2 regions of the Candidatus Aciduliprofundum sp. MAR08-339 genome follow, and region 2 is predicted to be linked to the other one. Evidence: riboswitches for the same ligand, from Rfam matches in the RefSeq annotation. Region 2 holds a riboswitch; the other holds the start of a gene.

Region 1 (9,090 bases), 130 kb from region 2:
CGGATGTTGCGTTGCTCAACGGGATGATGCATGTCATAATCCATTATGGCCTATTTGATGAGGAATTCGTCAAGAACAGAACGGAGGGCTTTGAAAATCTGAAGAGGGTGGTTGAGAAGTACACCCCTGAGTATGTGGAGCGCATCACAGGTGTGCCAGCAGAGGAGATAATTCGCGCCGCAATTTTATACGCAACGCACCGCTCCTCCATAATCTACGCGATGGGCATAACGCAGCACACGTCTGGCACGGCTAATGTCGCTTCCCTTGCAAATCTCGCTCTTCTCACCGGGAATGTTGGAAAGGAAGGCACCGGCGTGAATCCTCTTCGTGGTCAGAACAATGTGCAAGGCGCAGGAGACATGGGTGCGCTGCCAAATCTCCTTCCGGGGTACGTGAATCTGAAATCAAGGGATGTTGAGAGGTTTGAACGGGCGTGGGGTGTGAAGATTCCCAGAGATCCGGGATTGACCGTTATTGAGATGATGCATGCTGCAGGGAAAGAAATAAGGGCGATGTACATAATGGGCGAGAACCCGGCGGTGAGCGACCCGGACCAGAAGCATGTGCTAAAAGCCCTAAAAAGCTTGGAGTTCCTCGTGGTGCAGGATTTGTTTATGAGCGAGACGGCGCAGCTTGCGGACGTGGTGCTTCCCGCAACCGCGTCCTTGGAGAAGGAGGGCACTTTCACCAACACGGAGAGAAGGGTGCAATTGCTGAAGAAGGTTGTAGAACCTCCGGGCGAGGCGAAGCCGGACTGGTGGATAATCACGGAGATTGCGAAGAGAATGGGTGCGAATTGGAATTATTCCTCGCCACGGGATATTTTTGAAGAGATAAGAAGTGTGGTACCGCAGTACGGGGGCATAACCTACGAAAGAATTGAAAACATCGGAATTCAATGGCCCTGTCCAAGCGAGGAGCATCCAGGCACCAAAATTCTACATGTCTCCAGATTTCCGAGAGCCAACGGCCTTGCAAAATTCTCACCTTACGACCACAGGCCCCCAGCCGAGGAAACGGATGATGAGTATCCGTTCGTTCTAACCACAGGAAGGACGTACGAGCACTTCCACACCGGCACACTCACGAGGAAGATAGAGGGATTCAACGTTCTGATGCCAGAGGCTTTCGTGGAAATAAATCCAGAGGATGCAAAATCTCTCAGAATAAATAACGGTGATTGCGTGGAGGTAGAATCCCGGCGCGGTGCAATAAGGGTCAAGGCGAAGATTTCGGGGATAAAGAAGGGCGTTGTCTTCATTCCATTCCACTTTGCAGAGAGCGCTGCGAATATCCTCACCACAGATGCGCTGGACCCGGAGGCGAAGATTCCAGAACTGAAGGTTGCGGCGGTGAGATTGAAAAAGTGCTAGTTCTCTTTTTTCCACACTATTTTTCCGTTCACTATTGTGTATTCAACATTGAGCCCAGAAATCGAATAAACAACATTGCTCACCAGGGTCTCCTTTCTAAGTGGTCTGGCGTTGGGCTCTGATGCATCCAGAATCACAATATCGGCCAATTTTCCTGCTTCTACACTCCCTGTATTTAATCCCAGTGACTTGGCAGCATTTACCGTGGCGAAATCAAGAATCATCTGCGCGTTTGTCACGCTGGCATTCCATCTCTCATTCTTGTGCAGGAGTGCGGCGAATTTCATAACCTCAAACATGTCAAGGTTGTTGTTGCTCACGGTACTATCTGTCCCGAGGGTTATTGTTATTCCTTCATTAATCATCTCCACAAGGGGCATTGAGCCACCATTTCCAAGTTTCATGTTGCTCGTTGGATTGTGGGATGCTTTAACCCCATTTCTTGCAAGCATTCTTATTTCGTTGAGGGTTAGCCACACAAGATGCACTGCTATCAGACGGGGGGAGAGAAATCCAATTTTATCGAGATATTCCACTGGCCTGAATCCAGTTTTTTTGCGGTGCTCATAGACCTCCTTTCTTGTTTCAGCAACATGCATTGTTATGAGCGTATCGTATCTATCGGCAATTTCCTTTGCTTTAAGTAGGGTCTCTTCAGAGCATGTGTACACACCATGGGGAGCAACCATGGGAGTTATCAAATCGTCCTTGGCATACTCCTGTACAAAATTTTCAGCGTTTTTTAGTGGAGAACCCATCTGGGTGGTAATATCCTCATCCACAACTGCCCAGCCCAGAAATGCACGTATTCCCTTCTCTCTGGCAACCTCCGCCACCACATCCTCATCGGAGTACATATCAACAAAGGTGGTTGTTCCCGTGCGGAGCATCTCATCTATGCCAAGTGCAGCACCATGACGAAGATCCTCTCTTGTTCTCTTGGATTCCAGGGCCCACATCCTCTTTAGGAATTCCTCCAGATCAACATCGTCAGCAAGCCCTCTGAGATCGGTCATTGGTATGTGGGTGTGCGTGTTTATCAGCCCGGGCATAACTATCTTATTTTTTCCATCGATTATAATGTCTGCTTCCAGGTTGATCCTTCCAACATCGGAGATCCTGTTATCTTCAATATAAACGTCCCCTTTAATTATCTCCCTGCGCGCATTCTGAGTGATAATCCACGCATCGCGTATGAGAATGCTCATACTCTGTAATCATTTGCATACTAAATATGTTTTTGTCCACACCAAAAATTAAATCCTATTAGAGTATTAGCCTGCATAGTGACCAGAATAACTTTTCTAGGAACTGGCGGCGGGCGGTTCACCACCATATACCAGATTCGAGCCACTGGAGGGGTTTACTTAGATGATGGTATAAAAATCCACATTGACCCCGGACCCGGTGCACTTGTTCAAATGCACAGGTTCAAGGTCAATCCTACGAAAACGGATATCATTGCCGTATCCCATGCCCACACGGATCATTACACAGATGCGGAGGTGCTTATTGAGGCAATAACCAATGGGGGTACCAAGAAAAAGGGACTTCTTGTGGGGTCAAAGAGCGTGATTGAGGGATATGATATCTACGATCCCGCCATTTCCAAGTACCATATGGGCCTCGTGGAAAAGGTCGCTTCTCTCTCTCCGGGCAATGTAGTGAGGTACAGGGGTATAAAGATTCGGGCCACAAAGTCGTATCATAATGATCCAACCACAATAGGCTTCAAGATAGAAACTTCCCATGGGATAGTTTCCTATTTGGCGGATACCGATTACAGCGATTCTCTTGCCAGAACCCATAGGAATGCAAGGGTTTTGATACTTCCTGTTACCAGGCCCCTGGGGGCAAAGATACCATATCATCTGAGCACAAAGGAAGCCGCCAAACTGGTTGCGGCAATCAAGCCGGAAATCGCAATTTTGACCCATTTTGGACTAAAGATGATTGAGGAAAACCCTGATTTTCAGGCTGACTGGATATGGAAGGAAACTGGTGTAAGGACCATAGCAGCAGATGATGGGATGGTTGTTGAAATAGGAAGGGATATTGAGATCATTTAGAGCGGGACCTGAAGTATCTGTCCTCCTCCAGGAGTTCTTCCACAAGGTCCGCTATTTTCCATTGGAGGGAGGTGGGCGTGGAGGTGGCAAATATTATGTGTTCCCCGATTATGGACCTTATGCCCTTTATTGTTGAACCGATTTTTTCCTTTGGTATATCGTGCATTATGACTATTCTCTGCTGCCCCAGGATCTCTCCACTTCCCTCCTTCCTTTGTTCTATTATTTCCCTGAGTTTTACGTCTTCCATATCCCTTGAGACGGTGATCACGTCCTCGAAAATTCCCTTGATCTTTTCTATCTCTTCACTTTCAAAACCTATGAGCAGGAGCATTTTATCACCTTAAAAATGATGAAAACTCCTCAATTCCAAGGATCTTAAGTGTCTCCTTTTTTGGTACTCCATTCTCATCCCAGCCTCTGAGACGGTAGAATTCCCTGCGTGCCTCTATGAAATCCTCATGATTCATGAAAGCCGCATTTCCCCTTGCAGGTCCATCTTCTTCTTTTTCCCACCACCTCGGTGGAATTGTGTCATCTTTTTCGGGAATCAAGCCTGATGCAATGGCGTAAACTCTGGATATGCACTCTGTTCTCCATCCAACGTTTTTCAAATCGCCCGAAAATTGAAGGGTTGAGAGTATGCTCTCTATGTCCTCCTTTTCCCACGGTACAAACTTGCATAGGCCCAGGGTATCGAAGAGTGCGTCCTTATCCCTTGATTGAATCAGGTTTGCAACGAGTTCCTTGGCAGGGCCGTCATTGGGCAAACTGCGTGGATATGGCCAGCCCCTAAGATGGGATGCACCAACATCTGCGGTTGCATAGCTGAGCCCATAGGTGCGCAACCCGCGGGGATCCCACGCTGGAGATTCCAAGCCCTTTACATGAACAGCGTGTCTCTGCCCCCTGTTCAGTATCTCTCCGGCTCTTTTCACTCCCTCCGCGAGGATGGCTCCGAATCCTCTGCGATAGGCTATCATCCGAAGCAGATTCTCTTCCGCCTGGGCATCGCCGAATCCTTTGACAGGTACGCCTATTTCATCGCTTCCCACGAGGCCACGTTCAACCAGTTCAAACAACCATCCTATGGTGTTGCCAGCGGCAATTGCATCCAGACCCAGATCATTGGCAAGGTGAATGAGATATGCCACATCTGGGAAATTAAAAACCCCTGTGGCTGCGCCAAGCATACCGATGCTCTCGTACTCCGGTTTCACTCTGAATTTTTTCCCGTTATACTCCAACTCTATGTATCTTGCACATTTTACGGGGCAGGATTTGCCGTGCACAAATCTCTCCGGCTCTATCTCGTATTTTTTCGCCTCATCGCCTCCGAGTTTTCTTGCCAGTTCCTCGGGAATGTAGGGCTTTGAGAAGTTGTAGGCAGGGCTCATTCCCCTCTTTCCGGAGAGCACAAGTGAGTTTGTTGTTCCATATATCTTCAGTGAGGGAGAGGCACTTTCATCAAGTTTTTGATAGAGTTCTGAGCGAGTTTTGTCCCATTCATCCCTTTTTGAAATTTCAATTTTCATATTCTCAACGCCCATGGGTTTGATGAAAATCGCCTTGAGATTTTTTGAACCCATGACGGCTCCGAGACCCCCCCTTCCAGCTGAGCGCTCTGTGTCAAACATTATGTTTGCAAATCGAACCAGATTCTCTCCTGCGGGACCTATGGCTGCAATGGCCCCATCCCCATGTCTTTTCCATATTTCATCGGATACTTCGTATACTCCCTTACCCCAAAGAAAATCTGCAGGGAGTATGTCCACGTTATCGCCCACAGTGATGTAAACCGGGCTTTTTGCTCTTCCCTCTATTATCATGGCAGCGTAGCCCCACCGGTGCAGAAATGGACCGAATCTATCTCCTGCATAGCTGTCGTGTATCAGATTCGTTTCAGGAGATTTTGATATTACAGCCACCTTGCTTGCTCCTGGGGCCAGACCGCTGAGAAGTCCCGGGACGAATAGAATCTTGTTCTCTCTGTAAAAAGGCTCTATGTTCGGAGGGACCTCTCTTGCGAAGATGTAGTATCCCAGGGCCTTTCCTCCAGGGTATTTTTTCAGCACCTCCTCTGGTAATACTTCCTCTCCCACACTTTGAGTGTCAAGATTGATCCGAAGAATTTTTCCGGTAATCATCGGGTTTTGAGATGATTGCCAGATATTAAATATTTTTGCAGGTCAATGCAAACCTATAAATATGGGAAGCAGATGCACCTGTGCTCGGGTGATGGCGTCCACCCCAAGTGCCAGCATGGCTGATGACGCCTTTTCGTGAGAAGAGGTGAACGCCAATGATCCCCCAGATAATAATCGGAGCAGTTCAGATGTTTGTGGTTCTTCTGCTCTCTCCTCTAATGGTCGGTATAATGAAAAGAGTGGAGGCAAGATTTGAATCTAGAAGGGGTATGAGCATATTTCAGCCATACTATGATCTGGCAAAGTTCTTCAGAAAGGAGACCCTCATACCCGAGGATGCAGGTTCACTATTTACAGTTGCTCCTATTTTAGCTTTCACCGCGTACCTCATCCTTCCCTGGGTGGTACCCATAGTATTCGGCACACCCTCCTGGTTTGCTCCAACCGTGGACTTTTTGGGAGGTGCCTTCATATTTGGATTTGCCTCATTTTTCTCGATAATAGGTGCTGAAAAAACCGGGTCGTATTATACGGGCATAGGGTCTACGAGAGGCGTGAATTTTGGTGCCTTTGCAGAGCCCGTGCTAATAACAGTGTTTTTTGGTGTTGCTCTCATAACAGGTACAAACAATCCATTTGTCACAAACGAGGTTTTGAGAAACAGCCCCTCTTGGATGCTCTCCACGACACACATACTGCTCATAGCTGCATTCTTTCTCCTCCTTCTTTTTGACACCGGAAAACTGCCAATTGAGAGTCATGGAATGGGTGAACTCGGGATGATTGGACAGGGAATGGGGCTTGAATACACAGGCCCCCTCTATGCCCTTAAGTCATGGGGTGCATATATGAAACAGTTCATTCTCTTTTCTGTGTTCATCAACGTTTTTGCAATACCATGGCTGATTCCTCTTTCCCTCACCCCATGGAACGTCATATGGGGAACGGCTCTCCTTTTCGTGAAGATGCTCATTGTCATATTCGCGATGGTTGTTGTGGAGATGAGCGTGGCTAAAATCCGGCTTTTTAAGATCATTGATTATCTCACCTTCTCCTATCTGATGGCACTTCTTGCAGTCATATCATTGTTCCTTGTGGGAGGTGTGCCCAAATGATTCTCTTCACCTCAATTATTGATTTTATCGGTGTGCTTATACTCCTCTACGGCTTTGTTATAATATCAGAAAATTTCATACACAGTTTGATTAGGCATCTTCAGGCGCAATCTATACTTCTCGGATTTCTGATTCTCGCGTTTGGTGTTTATCTTGGAGATTACGCAATTATTGCTCTCTCTGCCCTGACATTCATCTTTCGAGGTTATGTTGTACCGGAGATACTCATAAAGGATTTGAAAAGGGATCCTGTGTGGAAGCATAGGGAACTTGAAACAAAGGCAAAACACACTCTTGTGGTTGGGATAATTCTTGCTCTGACGGGACTTCTGTTTTATAGGGCCATCTACACAACTCTGGGAACATGGAATGCCGCCATACCATTTGTTCTCCTTCTTCTCGGACTTCTCATAATTGTTATGCGTAAAAATGCCATAGCCCAGATCTCCGGTTATATTGTGGAGGAAAACGCGCTTCTCTATATGGGTTTGATTCTCGCACCCATGAGTTTTCTGCTTGAGGTTGGAGTGCTTCTGGATATAATAGGCGCGGTGCTTCTGGCAGTGATACTTGGGGCTGAGAAGGAATATGGACCACTTGAAATTGACGAACTTTCGGGGTGAGTTAAAATGATAGGGTATTTTGTTTATGGAATAATCATCCCCCTCTCTTTAACCGTTCTTCTATCCCTAATACCAAAGAAAATTGTGGGAATGATTGCCAATGTTGTGGGTGCAGGTTTGGTGTTTGCGTTCTCCCTGATTATTTTTTCAAATGGTGCAATTCAATGCTCCTGCTTTTATTTGGATACATTATCTCTTGGTATGATACTTGTGATCTCCCTCACATATCTTCTCGCTGTGCTCCATTCATTGGTTTGTCTGAAGGATATAAGGAGGTTTTACCTTCCTGAGCATTATTACTGGGCACTGCTTGCCCTGTTTGCCCTTACAATGGTTCTGGCAGTTTCCTCGCCAAATATAGGCTACGCGTGGTTCTGGCTTGAAGCCTCCACAATTGTGAGCGCTGCACTGATACTTGTGGAAAGGGGCAAGAGCCATGTGGAGAGTGCCTGGAGATACATTCTGATAGCATCTGCAGGTCTTGGGATGGCTCTTCTATCCGTTGTCCTGTTTGGCTGGGCCACGGGAGGGTTCATCTGGGTTGATGCCCATGTAAACACTGCGGTTAAACTCATTGGAGTTCTGGCACTGTTGGGTTTTGGGGCCAAGGCAGGACTATTTCCGGTCCACACCTGGCTTCCGGACGCCCATGGCACAGCCCCATCACCTGTGAGTGCCATGCTCTCAGGCTCACTCTTACCATCAGCATTGATTGTCTATTATAGGATTTTCAATGTTCTGCACTCCATTTTCCTGTTTTACCTCACCCTTGCAATAGGTATTCTCACACTCTGGATTGCCGCATTTCTAATGCTATCCCAAGTGCGTCTCAAAAGACTGCTCGCATACTCCAGTATGGATGTTATGGGCATTGCGACAGTTGGCATAGCCTTGAGCTATTTCTCTCCCGGTGTTATGTATTATGTGCTCATCCTCTTCGTTGCCCATGCCCTTGGGAAGTCCGTTCTATTCTTCATTGCAGGAGTGCTTAAGAGGATGGGTTATCAGGAGATTGGGGGTATAAAAAATCTCGGGGCCTCCCCACTGATTGCCTTTTCAACGGTTGTTGGTGCCATGACTGTCACGGGCGCTCCGCCATTTCCCATGTTTTTTGGGGAGTTTGGTATAGTTATGGGATTATCATCCCACATATACGCATTTGTCGTCCTTCTCGGTGGTATAATTTTATCTTTCCTCTCCCTCAATTACCATGCTCTCCGTATTCTCTTCACCAGGGAAAATGATGGCATTGAGGTGGATCTGGCACATTCTGTGGTGCCCTTTGCAGGGGCCCTGGCCATAATTGCCATCTCTTTCATACTCTACTTCTGGATTGAGGGGTGGTCAATGTGAGTGGGGATTTTGAAATGGTGAATCCCATTGATGTGAATGGGAAGTGGGCACTTATCTCCATATTTGAGGGAAATGAACAGAACCTCTACGTTTGGTTGAGTTACGATACAGGCGAGATTCGTTTTACGGTATGGAATTCCATTCCTGAGGAATTGTATGTAAGGAGGCCCATAACCAGGGCGTACACGGGTAATTATTCAGTTTCCGATTCCCTTCCATGTTCCAAGACCCTGATTTATGGGCCTGCCGCAGGAGGCCTCGGAGAGGCAGGGGCGTTTAAAATTAGCACTTGTGGTGAGAGAATAAATGCCCTTGCTCCCTATTTGGTCTTCAAAAGGAGAAATTTGGGTGCATTGGTAATAAACAAAAAAGTTTCAGAGGCACTCGTTTATGTTGAGAGATTTGTG
Region 2 (9,090 bases):
TTCCAAGGGCCGATGAATTACCACAAGGAATTTTGGTGATTCTACCAACAGACACTCTCAAACTCAGATACCCAGAACCATTGTTCAGAATCGTTGTGGCACTAAAACTCTCCGTGCTGTTTCCAGGAGTGAGGTTATAAAGAGCATGACCCTTCTCTGTGATATAAACCTGGCCTCCCAAACTAGGATGGTAGATGAGGGCAATTATCAGAACGATGAGGAGAAAAACAATAATGCTTTTTATGCGTTTTTGCATAACACCCCCATGACCCAAATGTATTTAGAAATTTACAAAAATTATTTAAAGGAAAGGCCATTTACCTTCGCAAAGGTGATTACCCATGGCAAGCAGAAGAGCGGAAAGGGCCGCTGCCAGGAGAATTCGTGATAAATGGAGATCAAAGGTATGGTACACCATAATAGCACCGGAGACATTTAGTTCAAAGGAGATCGGTATGACTCCAGCGAACGATCCGGAAAAGGTAATTGGCAGAATTGCAGAATCAACCCTATACGATCTCACGGGCGATTTTAAGAAGATGCACGTTAAACTCTATTTCAAGATCAACAGAATTCAGGGCACAAACGCATATACAAGATTCATAGGCCACGACATGACCAACGATTACATACGCCGCATGGTGAGGAGGAGACGCAGCAGGATAGATGCCATATTCCCCGTTCTCACTGCAGATGGTTACAAGATAAGGGTCAAGGTAATCGCCGTTCCAGATAGGAGAATTAAGAGTTCAATAAAGAGTGAGTTGAGGAAGAAAATTTCTGAGTATCTTTTTGCAAAGGCCACAGAACTGACATTTTCCGAATATGTGAAGTATCTCCTCAGTGATGAGGTCAAAAGGGACCTTTCCAAGGCCCTGAAACCCATTTACCCCGTCCGCAGAATTGAGGTCCGCAAAACGGAAGTTCTGCACTTCCCGGAAGAGAAGGTCATTGAACTGGAGCGTGAGGAGGAAAAGAAGGAAATTGAAGTTGAAGCCCCTGAAGAAGTTTCGGAAGAGGTTGCAGAAGAAGAGGTTTCTTAAACGCCGGGGTGGCTCAGCCTGGTGGAGCGTCGGACTCATAGGGTATTTAATCTCCACCTCCAAGCCTGAGAAATCCGAAGGTCCCGGGTTCAAACCCCGGCCCCGGCACTCAGAGCATGTATATTATACCTCTCCATCCAAAACTGGCAACCATTAGGGCTATGAAAAACATAAGGAATCCCGTGAGAAGGATGAAAAGACTCTCTCTCCAGGATACGTTGTAAATTTTGTCAGGATCCTCAATATCTTCAACATCAACCTCGGCGGATTTGAATATCCTCTTTGTTCTGAACCTGAGAAGGTTTATGGTAGGGCTCGTTGAAAAGGCCCCAATAAGCATTACTGCCAGTCCAACAATCATAACGAGGTATGGTGTGATTATCAGGCCTATTACCGTGAGAATCGAATACTTCACGAGGGATTTCACAAACTCGTTCCAGTTCATCGTTTCATCATGCTCCTATGAAATTTAATTCTTTGGAAGTTGGGAAATCAACCGCGGATTATCCTGACATCCACCCCTGCATCTTCAAGTATTTTCCGTGAATCATCACCGATATTCTTAACCTCAACAACGTCCACACCACGGTCTATCAGGGATAGGGCCGCCTTAACCCCGCGCTTCTTTGAAAGCCCAAACCCGGGATTCTTCATACGCTCAATTTTCTCCCTTCTTCCTTCCAAAATAAGGAATATATCAAAATAGGGAGCTGAGCCAAAAACCCTTGCAAGTGAACCATCCTCATTAACGGGTCTCGCCATAAGCATCTCGGATTTCTCTGGCTCGATGTGCACCATCACATGGTCCACAATCTCCAGGGCTCTTACCCTTATTTCCACATCATCTGCAATTTTGTGGGCCCTATCCACATCAAGCCCCTCCGGAACGAGGATCACCAGTTCAACCATCAAAAACGGGCCAGAGCGCCTGGCCTTTACCTCCTTCACCCCCTTCACCCTGGGAACTGAGAGCACAGCATTTTTTATTCTCTCAATGTCCTTCTCACTCACCCCCGCATCCATCAGGGCCAGGGCAGAATCACGAAAATTCTCGTATCCTGCGTAAAACACGAATAGGGAAAGGATTATTCCAACAGCACCTTCCACGTAGGGAATGTGGAAGATTGAAGACACGAATCCAAATAGAACGAGAAATGCAGAGAGAATATCCATTTTTGTCTCGGTGGCATTGGCCATAAGGGCCTGAGATCTCGTTCTCTCTGCAGCCCTGAACTGGTACCTGTAAAGAAAATAGGATGTGATTATGGCAACCGCAATCATGGAAATTCCAAGCCAATCGTTGGTCACATTTGAAACTTCTGAGAGTAGTCGGTTTAAACTCTCAGATAATATCTCAAATCCCAGGAAGAAGATGAACAAACTTGCAAATAGAGCCGCAAGATTTTCCGCCTTGTAATAGCCAAATGGAAACTTCTCACTCTCCGGCTTTTGGGCTATTTTGAGCCCAAACCACGCAGCCATTATGGGAACTATGTCTGAAAAGCTGTGAAAAGAATCTGCAAGTATAACAACGGAGTTGGTGAGCATGGCCACGGCAAGCTTTCCCAGAGCGAGAAAAAAGGTAACTACAGTCACATTCCGTGCTACCCTCTCACCATCAACAAGCTCGTTCAATAACATCACCTGATTCTAAGCATAGGATACGGGTACTTATAACTTTTCAAAACTCAGTCCCCAACGAACACCAGAGGGGCCAAGAGAAGAACTAAGAATCCAACCAGGGCAAGGGCTGAGCCCACACCAAATAGGTCTGCAAAAAACCCCATAAACACGGACAGGGATGCAGCTATTATGGTCTTTGTCTGTGATTCAACACTAAGGCCAGAAGCCATAACCCTGCTCTTTATACGTTCTGCAATGTATCCAACGTTCATGGGCCTGCGCAGGTTTTGAAGCACATATATAAGCAAAAACAGGAGTATGGAGAGTACAAGCAGGTTCCAGTGATAAAATGCTCCTGCAAGAAGTATGGTCACCGCACCAAGTATCAGAGTTACATTTATGGCCCTTGCCAGATTTCCAACGCGCTTTACTATTCTGTAGGCATTGCGGGAAGCGTATGAATTCATAAGATAGATGAAGAAATAAACCACTCCGATCACCACTGCTGTTCTCTTATCCTGTCCGAGGTACATAAAAATGGGGAGGGACAGGGCAAATACCTTCAAAACAGCCTGCAGATAATCCTTTACAGCCTCATAGGAACCGGAGAACAGTGAAGAATTTAAAATGGCCCTAAGAGCAACCTTATCTTTCAACATATTCTTGAAATCTGATATTGTTCCCCTGAACTGCCTCATAACCCTTCCCCTGCCGAGTTCCCTCATTATCTCGCCATCCAAAATCCTCGGATACGTGGCCAGATTTATAAAGTTGAGAATGTAGGGGATTATTGTTATTATGAATATGTCCCTGTAATTTCCTGTGTAAAATACAATTAATCCCGCCAGCAGAGCATTTAGAGCCGACCCAAGCTGAGAGAACGAACGGGTGGCACCATAGTACTCAACCTTTCTATCAGATATACCCTTTATTTTCAGATACTCCAAAATCATTGCCTTGTGTGTGCCTGTCCTGTAAGCATCACCGAGGGCGTAGAGAACCATTGCAAGGGCGAATAGCCAGAAACTGGAGAAGAGGAAGAATATGGAAAAGGATACCATGTAGGAGAGCATACTCATAAGCATTGACCTGCGACGACCCATGGCATCTGCATACACCCCCGTGGGGATTTCGAGAATATACACAGATACCTGCTTTATTGCTATCAAAACACCTATTTCTGTGAAATCAAGCCCCGCACCAAGAAAAAACAGGAGGATGAAGGGTTCAAATAATCTCAGATTCTTCAAAAACCCGTAGGCGGCAAACTTGTGGAACATCCTGTCCTTGGGTATCAATGCATGACAATGCAAAGGCAATTATTTAATCTTTACCTCAGAGCCAGAGATAAAAATCAACCACCTTCCGTATATCCTCATGGGCTCTTTTCTTTTTCAGTAAATTTCTCAAACTCTTGTTCTCTCCAAGTTTTCCCGCAAGCACAATCGCCAGACCTCTGTTCTCCTTCACGTATGTATGGGACCTGTACCTCACTGATGCCCATTTCCCCTCAAGTTCAAACATCTCGGCAAGTAGAGCATCAATTTCATTTCTCAGAGTTTCAACCCTCTCATTCTTGGATTCTTTTTCCCACCGCTCTGTAAGGGCCTTAAGTACCACTTCCTCCTCTGGAAGGTTGTAAATGGAGGATACCTCTCTTATTATCGCAGAGGTCCTTTTATCAATCCTGAACTTTTTCCTTTTTAATTTTCCCGCCCTGAAGGTAATCTCCATTTCCTCTCATCTCCTCAAGAAGGCTTCTGTTCTCCATATCAAGTTCATCTATCCAGATGGACATTCTCTCCTGATCCATTCGGGCCCTCTCACAAAACTCTGTGAGTTCTGCTATCTCATTCTTCATTTTCCTTATTCTATCCTCAATCTCCATTTTCCTCCTCAAAAGCGCTTCCTCGTCGTTCATTTCAAGATACCTCTTGAGAGATACCACCCTCTCATAGATAAACCTGTTCAAATCATCCTCCCTCATATTACGAATCCTCTCAAACACATCCTTTGGAACCTCTACCTCCATAGGGACCACCTTTTAAAAGGAGCCATCAGCCCGATCGGGCGATTGTGGTGGGCCCCATCACCTAGTTTCACCAATAAATTATGGTATAAATAATTAACCCAAAAACGTGAAAATAAAATACGATGAGAGCATTGAGAGCCCATGAAACCTGGAGAGAACCCGCCGGAAGATATTTACGTTTTCATAGAGGTGCCCAAGGGGAGCAATATAAAGTGTGAGTATGATTTTGAAATGAATGTGATAAAGGTGGATAGGGTACTCCACACAGCATCATTTTACCCCTTCAACTACGGGTTCATACCCGAAACCCTTGAGGAGGACAACGACCCCATTGATTGCCTTATCATATCCTACGATTCATTTCCCCACGGAGTGATCGTCAAAGCCGTACCCATAGGAATGCTTGTGACAGAGGACGAGCACGGGCCAGACAGAAAGATTCTGGCCGTACCTCACCCAGACGTGGATCCAAGGAGTGCCGAGGTTAGGAGCATAGAGGACCTATCCCCGAGCATACTTGATCAGATTCAGCACTTTTTTGAACATTACAAGGAACTTGAGAAGAACAAGTGGGTCCGCATAATAGGATTTGAAGGGGTTGACGAGGCAAAGAGGGCCATAACGAGAGCCATTGAGAGAAGAGGGAAAAAATAAATATTCAAACACCCCTATCCCACCGTGGTCAAGATAAAAATATGCCCCGTGTGTGGAAGCACGAGAATTCACTACGTGGCCGGGATGGTCACGGGGGAGAAATTTAAATGTGAAAATTGTGGGTATATTGGCTCTCTTGTTGTGGAGATAGAGGAGGATGAATATGAAGATTGGCTTCGGGAGAGGAAGAGAGATGGAAGTGGAGATAAAGGCAAAGATTGATGACTCTGGCGAATTTGAAAAAATATTGAACTACCTGGGGGCCAGGTTTCTGAGAGAGGTCGTGGAGGAGGACCTGTACTTCAACCATCCATGCAGGGATTTCGCCCAGACGGATGAGGCCCTTCGCATAAGAAGTGATGGAACGCTCACCTACAAGGGACCAAAAGTGGATAGGGATACAAAGAGCCGAGAGGAGATCAACCTGAGAATAGGAGGGGTGCAGGACGCCCGATCTCTGCTTGAAAAACTTGGATTCAGATTTGTTGCCTCCGTGAGGAAGAGAAGAAAATATTATTCTCTGGGAGAGGTTACAATATGCGTTGATGATGTGGAGAATCTGGGAAATTTTGTGGAGATTGAATGCATAGGAGAGTATGACCCGTGCAGGGATAGAGTTCTTTCCCTTGCTAAACAACTGGAAATAGAGAGGTTCATCACTAAATCCTATCTGGAAATGCTTCTTGAAAAAGAGAAATGAGGTGGTGTGAATGAAAGAAAGAATTTTTGCAATTTTCCTGCTGCTGATCCTGATGCTCTCCTTAGTTACCGATGCTGGGGCTTCGTCCCCTGGGCATGGATACCTCTGGTCCCTCAACATTGAAAAGGATCTAAAAGATGAAAATTTCACTGGAGTGGCGAGGGGAACAAGGGTTATGGGCCTATACCTGGAGCATCCAAAGATGCAGGGGGATATGTACAACTGCTCATTCTCCGGGATACTTTATTCAAACACCTACCTGAACGGAAAATTGAACATGGTTCGGTTATCACAAAATATGGTATGGAAAAATTTAATCGTTCAAAGATGGATAAATTACGAGGGATACTTTCTCCTTGTCAGATACAATACAACGCACAACGGCAAAACTCAGAATTTTTACGGGATAAAGGCAATTGGCATACGCATTTACACAAAGCAACCTGAGAGGGCCCGCGGCGAGATTATTTATACCATGCCCATCGCAGGTAGAGTTGTAGAGAGAAATGACTATTCCTTGAAGTACGATATATATCTGGGGATAAACTACTCAAAGCCCGTTCCATACATACCCGTTGGGCAGGATGAGAACGTGAGTTATTATACCAACGCAAATTTCTATGGAAATATAGTTGCAGGCGGTGTTGGGTATTCGAAAATTAACAATATAACCTCAAACTTGAATAGGACCATAAGTAAAAAAATATCCGGGAGCGTCCAGATGAAGGTTCAGATGGAGACAAGGGATAATATCATAAGAAGGTCCGGAATAATAGAACTCCTTCCCATGGAGATTGGAATGATGAGCGCAGGCATTATCTATCACCCTAATGATACATTCTACGGTGCAATACTCTTTGCAACAATGCTCCAAGATAAGGGCATAATGGATAACGGTTCATATAAAAAAATAACCCTCTCAAAATACACGTTCGGAATGAGAGAGTATCCATCCAAGAGTGTGTCCAGGGAGGAAATCCTGAATTTGAGGGAAATAGGCCCTGAAAGAGGGAATTTGAACACCTTTGAAATTTATATCGCCACAGGCATACCTCTTTTCCTATCCCTATTGCTCATAGCATCCGGGTTCAAGGCCAGGAGGGATCATAGAGGGACCACATAGATAATTTCTCCCTTCCTCAGGGCCTCCATCACCTTCTTTCCGTTGGCCGTGCTCTTTCGCAGATTTATGTAACCCTCACGGGACACGGTGACATCAAAGAGCCTATGAGTGTCCGCGAATACAGAGACCTTGGAGTGAGCCAGGTGCTCTCCCACATGCAGCCGGATTGTCTTTTTCTTCATCTCCACCTCAACCTCAATCCTCTCCACACTTGCTCTCTCACTTCCAAGGGGCTCCACATCAAGGGATATGCCGAGAAGTTCCTCAATATCCGCGATTCTCTTGCCCCTCTTTCCTATGACGGAGGATATGGCTGGGGAGGGCACATATATCTTAGCCCGATTATCGCTCACCACCCTTGCCTTCACCCTAAGCCCTGGGAAGAGTTTGCGCATCTCCTCCTCTATGCCCCTGGCTGCAAGTTTGTATATTCCCTTTTCCTCCTCCTTCACGGGCACGACGACTATCTGCTCACCAAAGGAATAAACCTCGTAAAGTAGTTTTTCCTCCTCAATATCCCTCACCTCTATGACCGGTCTGGCAAGGTCCTCCTCGTGCATGCCGCTGGGCACCTTGACGGTGTAGCGGAGGGTGAGAACCTGGGCAATTGAACCCTTTTCTATGTGTATTATGGTATCCACTATCTGGGGAATGACACCAAGCTCAACCCGTCCTATGAAGCGCTGCAAGGCGTCTATCGCACGGGTTGCATGCACCACCCCCACCATTCCCACTCCTGCCAGGCGAAGATCCGTGAACACCTTGAAATCTGATGTTGTGCGCATCTCGTCAAATATGGTATAATCCGGGCGAACGAGGAGAAGTATATCTCCAGTTTTCTCCATACTTCCCTCCAGGGCCGTGTACTGCGTTATTTCATCTTTCAGAATCAAATCTCGTGGCTTCTCCATGGTCTTGACTATCTTGTTGAGGGAGGCGTAATATTCCGCAATGGCCTGAACGAATGTGCTCTTTCCAGCGCCGGGAGAGCCGGAAACCAGTATGCCCTCTGCCCGCTCCTCAATTCTCCTCCTCAGCTTCTCGCTTATATTGTAATCCTCAAGTGCCAATTTCACAATCGGACGAACTGCCGTTATCTCCATGGCATCCGAGAATGGAGCACGGGTTATGGCTATGCGATATTCCCTCAACTGCACCACGGTAGCCCCCTTCATATCCATCTCAATGAAGGACCTCTCATCTCTCCTGGCCCTCTCAACAATGTCGTAGGCGATCTCCTCAACCTCCTCCGGGCTTATGCTCTCCCTTATCCTCACCAGTTTGAATTCCCCAGGTTTCCCACGCTTGGCAAAGGCACCCACATCTGCCTTTATGTGCACGCTCATCGTCTCCGAGGTGAAGAAATCCTCAATCCTCATTTTTACAATCTTCTTCTGTTCCAAATAAATAACGGGTATGCCCTTGATCTCCGCAATGTGCCTCTGCACGGAATCTCCAGTAACAAGAGTCGCACCACTTTGCGAGGCGCATTCCCTTATGATGTTGTCTATTTCACCTTCTCTTGCACGGCGGATCTGCCACTCCTCAGGCCGGGAGCCACAGAATACAAGATTTATACCCCTCTGCTCGCAGACCTCACGGATTTTCTTCAAATCGCTCAGAGCAGAAAAGCCGATGCTCATACCCCGATTGGCTTGGTGTTCAACCTCTGAAATTATGGCTTCGGGAATGATTATTTCCTCCACTTCCTCACTCTGCAGGAACTCAAGGAATCTCCCATCAACTATAACGCTCGTGTCTGGAACCAGCTTCATATATTTGAAAAGTTGTGCTATTATTTAAACCATTTCTAAGAAAATAATTTATATCTGCGGGAACATCACGGGGAGAATGCAAAGATCCGTTGTTATCCTAGCTTTGCTCCTGCTTCTCTCGACGCCCCTGGCCCAGGCCC

What was found. A riboswitch is a leader RNA that binds a small molecule or an ion and turns the genes downstream of it on or off. The one in region 2 is predicted to bind fluoride.
Region 1: linked by a shared signal. The riboswitch ahead of ACIM339_RS01240 (respiratory chain complex I subunit 1 family protein) and the one ahead of ACIM339_RS01970 (hypothetical protein) in region 2 are both predicted to bind fluoride.

The regions. Positions count from the first base shown of each region.
Region 1 is NC_019942.1:215,703-224,792, reverse strand. It holds gene fdhF (formate dehydrogenase subunit alpha) at 1-1,376, shown strand, start outside; gene ACIM339_RS01260 (amidohydrolase family protein) at 1,373-2,584, opposite strand; gene ACIM339_RS01255 (MBL fold metallo-hydrolase) at 2,663-3,445, shown strand; gene ACIM339_RS01250 (DUF3783 domain-containing protein) at 3,438-3,779, opposite strand; gene ACIM339_RS01245 (aldehyde ferredoxin oxidoreductase family protein) at 3,784-5,592, opposite strand; fluoride riboswitch at 5,671-5,731, shown strand; gene ACIM339_RS01240 (respiratory chain complex I subunit 1 family protein) at 5,748-6,707, shown strand; gene ACIM339_RS01235 (hydrogenase 4 membrane component (E)) at 6,704-7,330, shown strand; gene ACIM339_RS01230 (proton-conducting transporter membrane subunit) at 7,337-8,683, shown strand; gene ACIM339_RS01225 (Ni,Fe-hydrogenase III large subunit) at 8,680-9,090, shown strand, end outside.
Region 2 is NC_019942.1:347,858-356,947, forward strand. It holds gene ACIM339_RS01935 (hypothetical protein) at 1-256, opposite strand, end outside; gene ACIM339_RS01940 (30S ribosomal protein S3ae) at 342-1,043, shown strand; tRNA gene ACIM339_RS01945 (tRNA-Met) at 1,046-1,151, shown strand; gene ACIM339_RS01950 (hypothetical protein) at 1,153-1,488, opposite strand; gene ACIM339_RS01955 (cation diffusion facilitator family transporter) at 1,536-2,684, opposite strand; gene ACIM339_RS01960 (MFS transporter) at 2,732-3,964, opposite strand; gene ACIM339_RS01965 (hypothetical protein) at 4,002-4,400, opposite strand; gene ACIM339_RS01970 (hypothetical protein) at 4,348-4,698, opposite strand; fluoride riboswitch at 4,708-4,769, opposite strand; gene ppa (inorganic diphosphatase) at 4,840-5,352, shown strand; gene ACIM339_RS01980 (hypothetical protein) at 5,377-5,574, shown strand; gene cyaB (class IV adenylate cyclase) at 5,546-6,052, shown strand; gene ACIM339_RS01990 (hypothetical protein) at 6,063-7,175, shown strand; gene ACIM339_RS01995 (PINc/VapC family ATPase) at 7,157-8,950, opposite strand; gene ACIM339_RS02000 (ABC transporter permease) at 9,027-9,090, shown strand, end outside.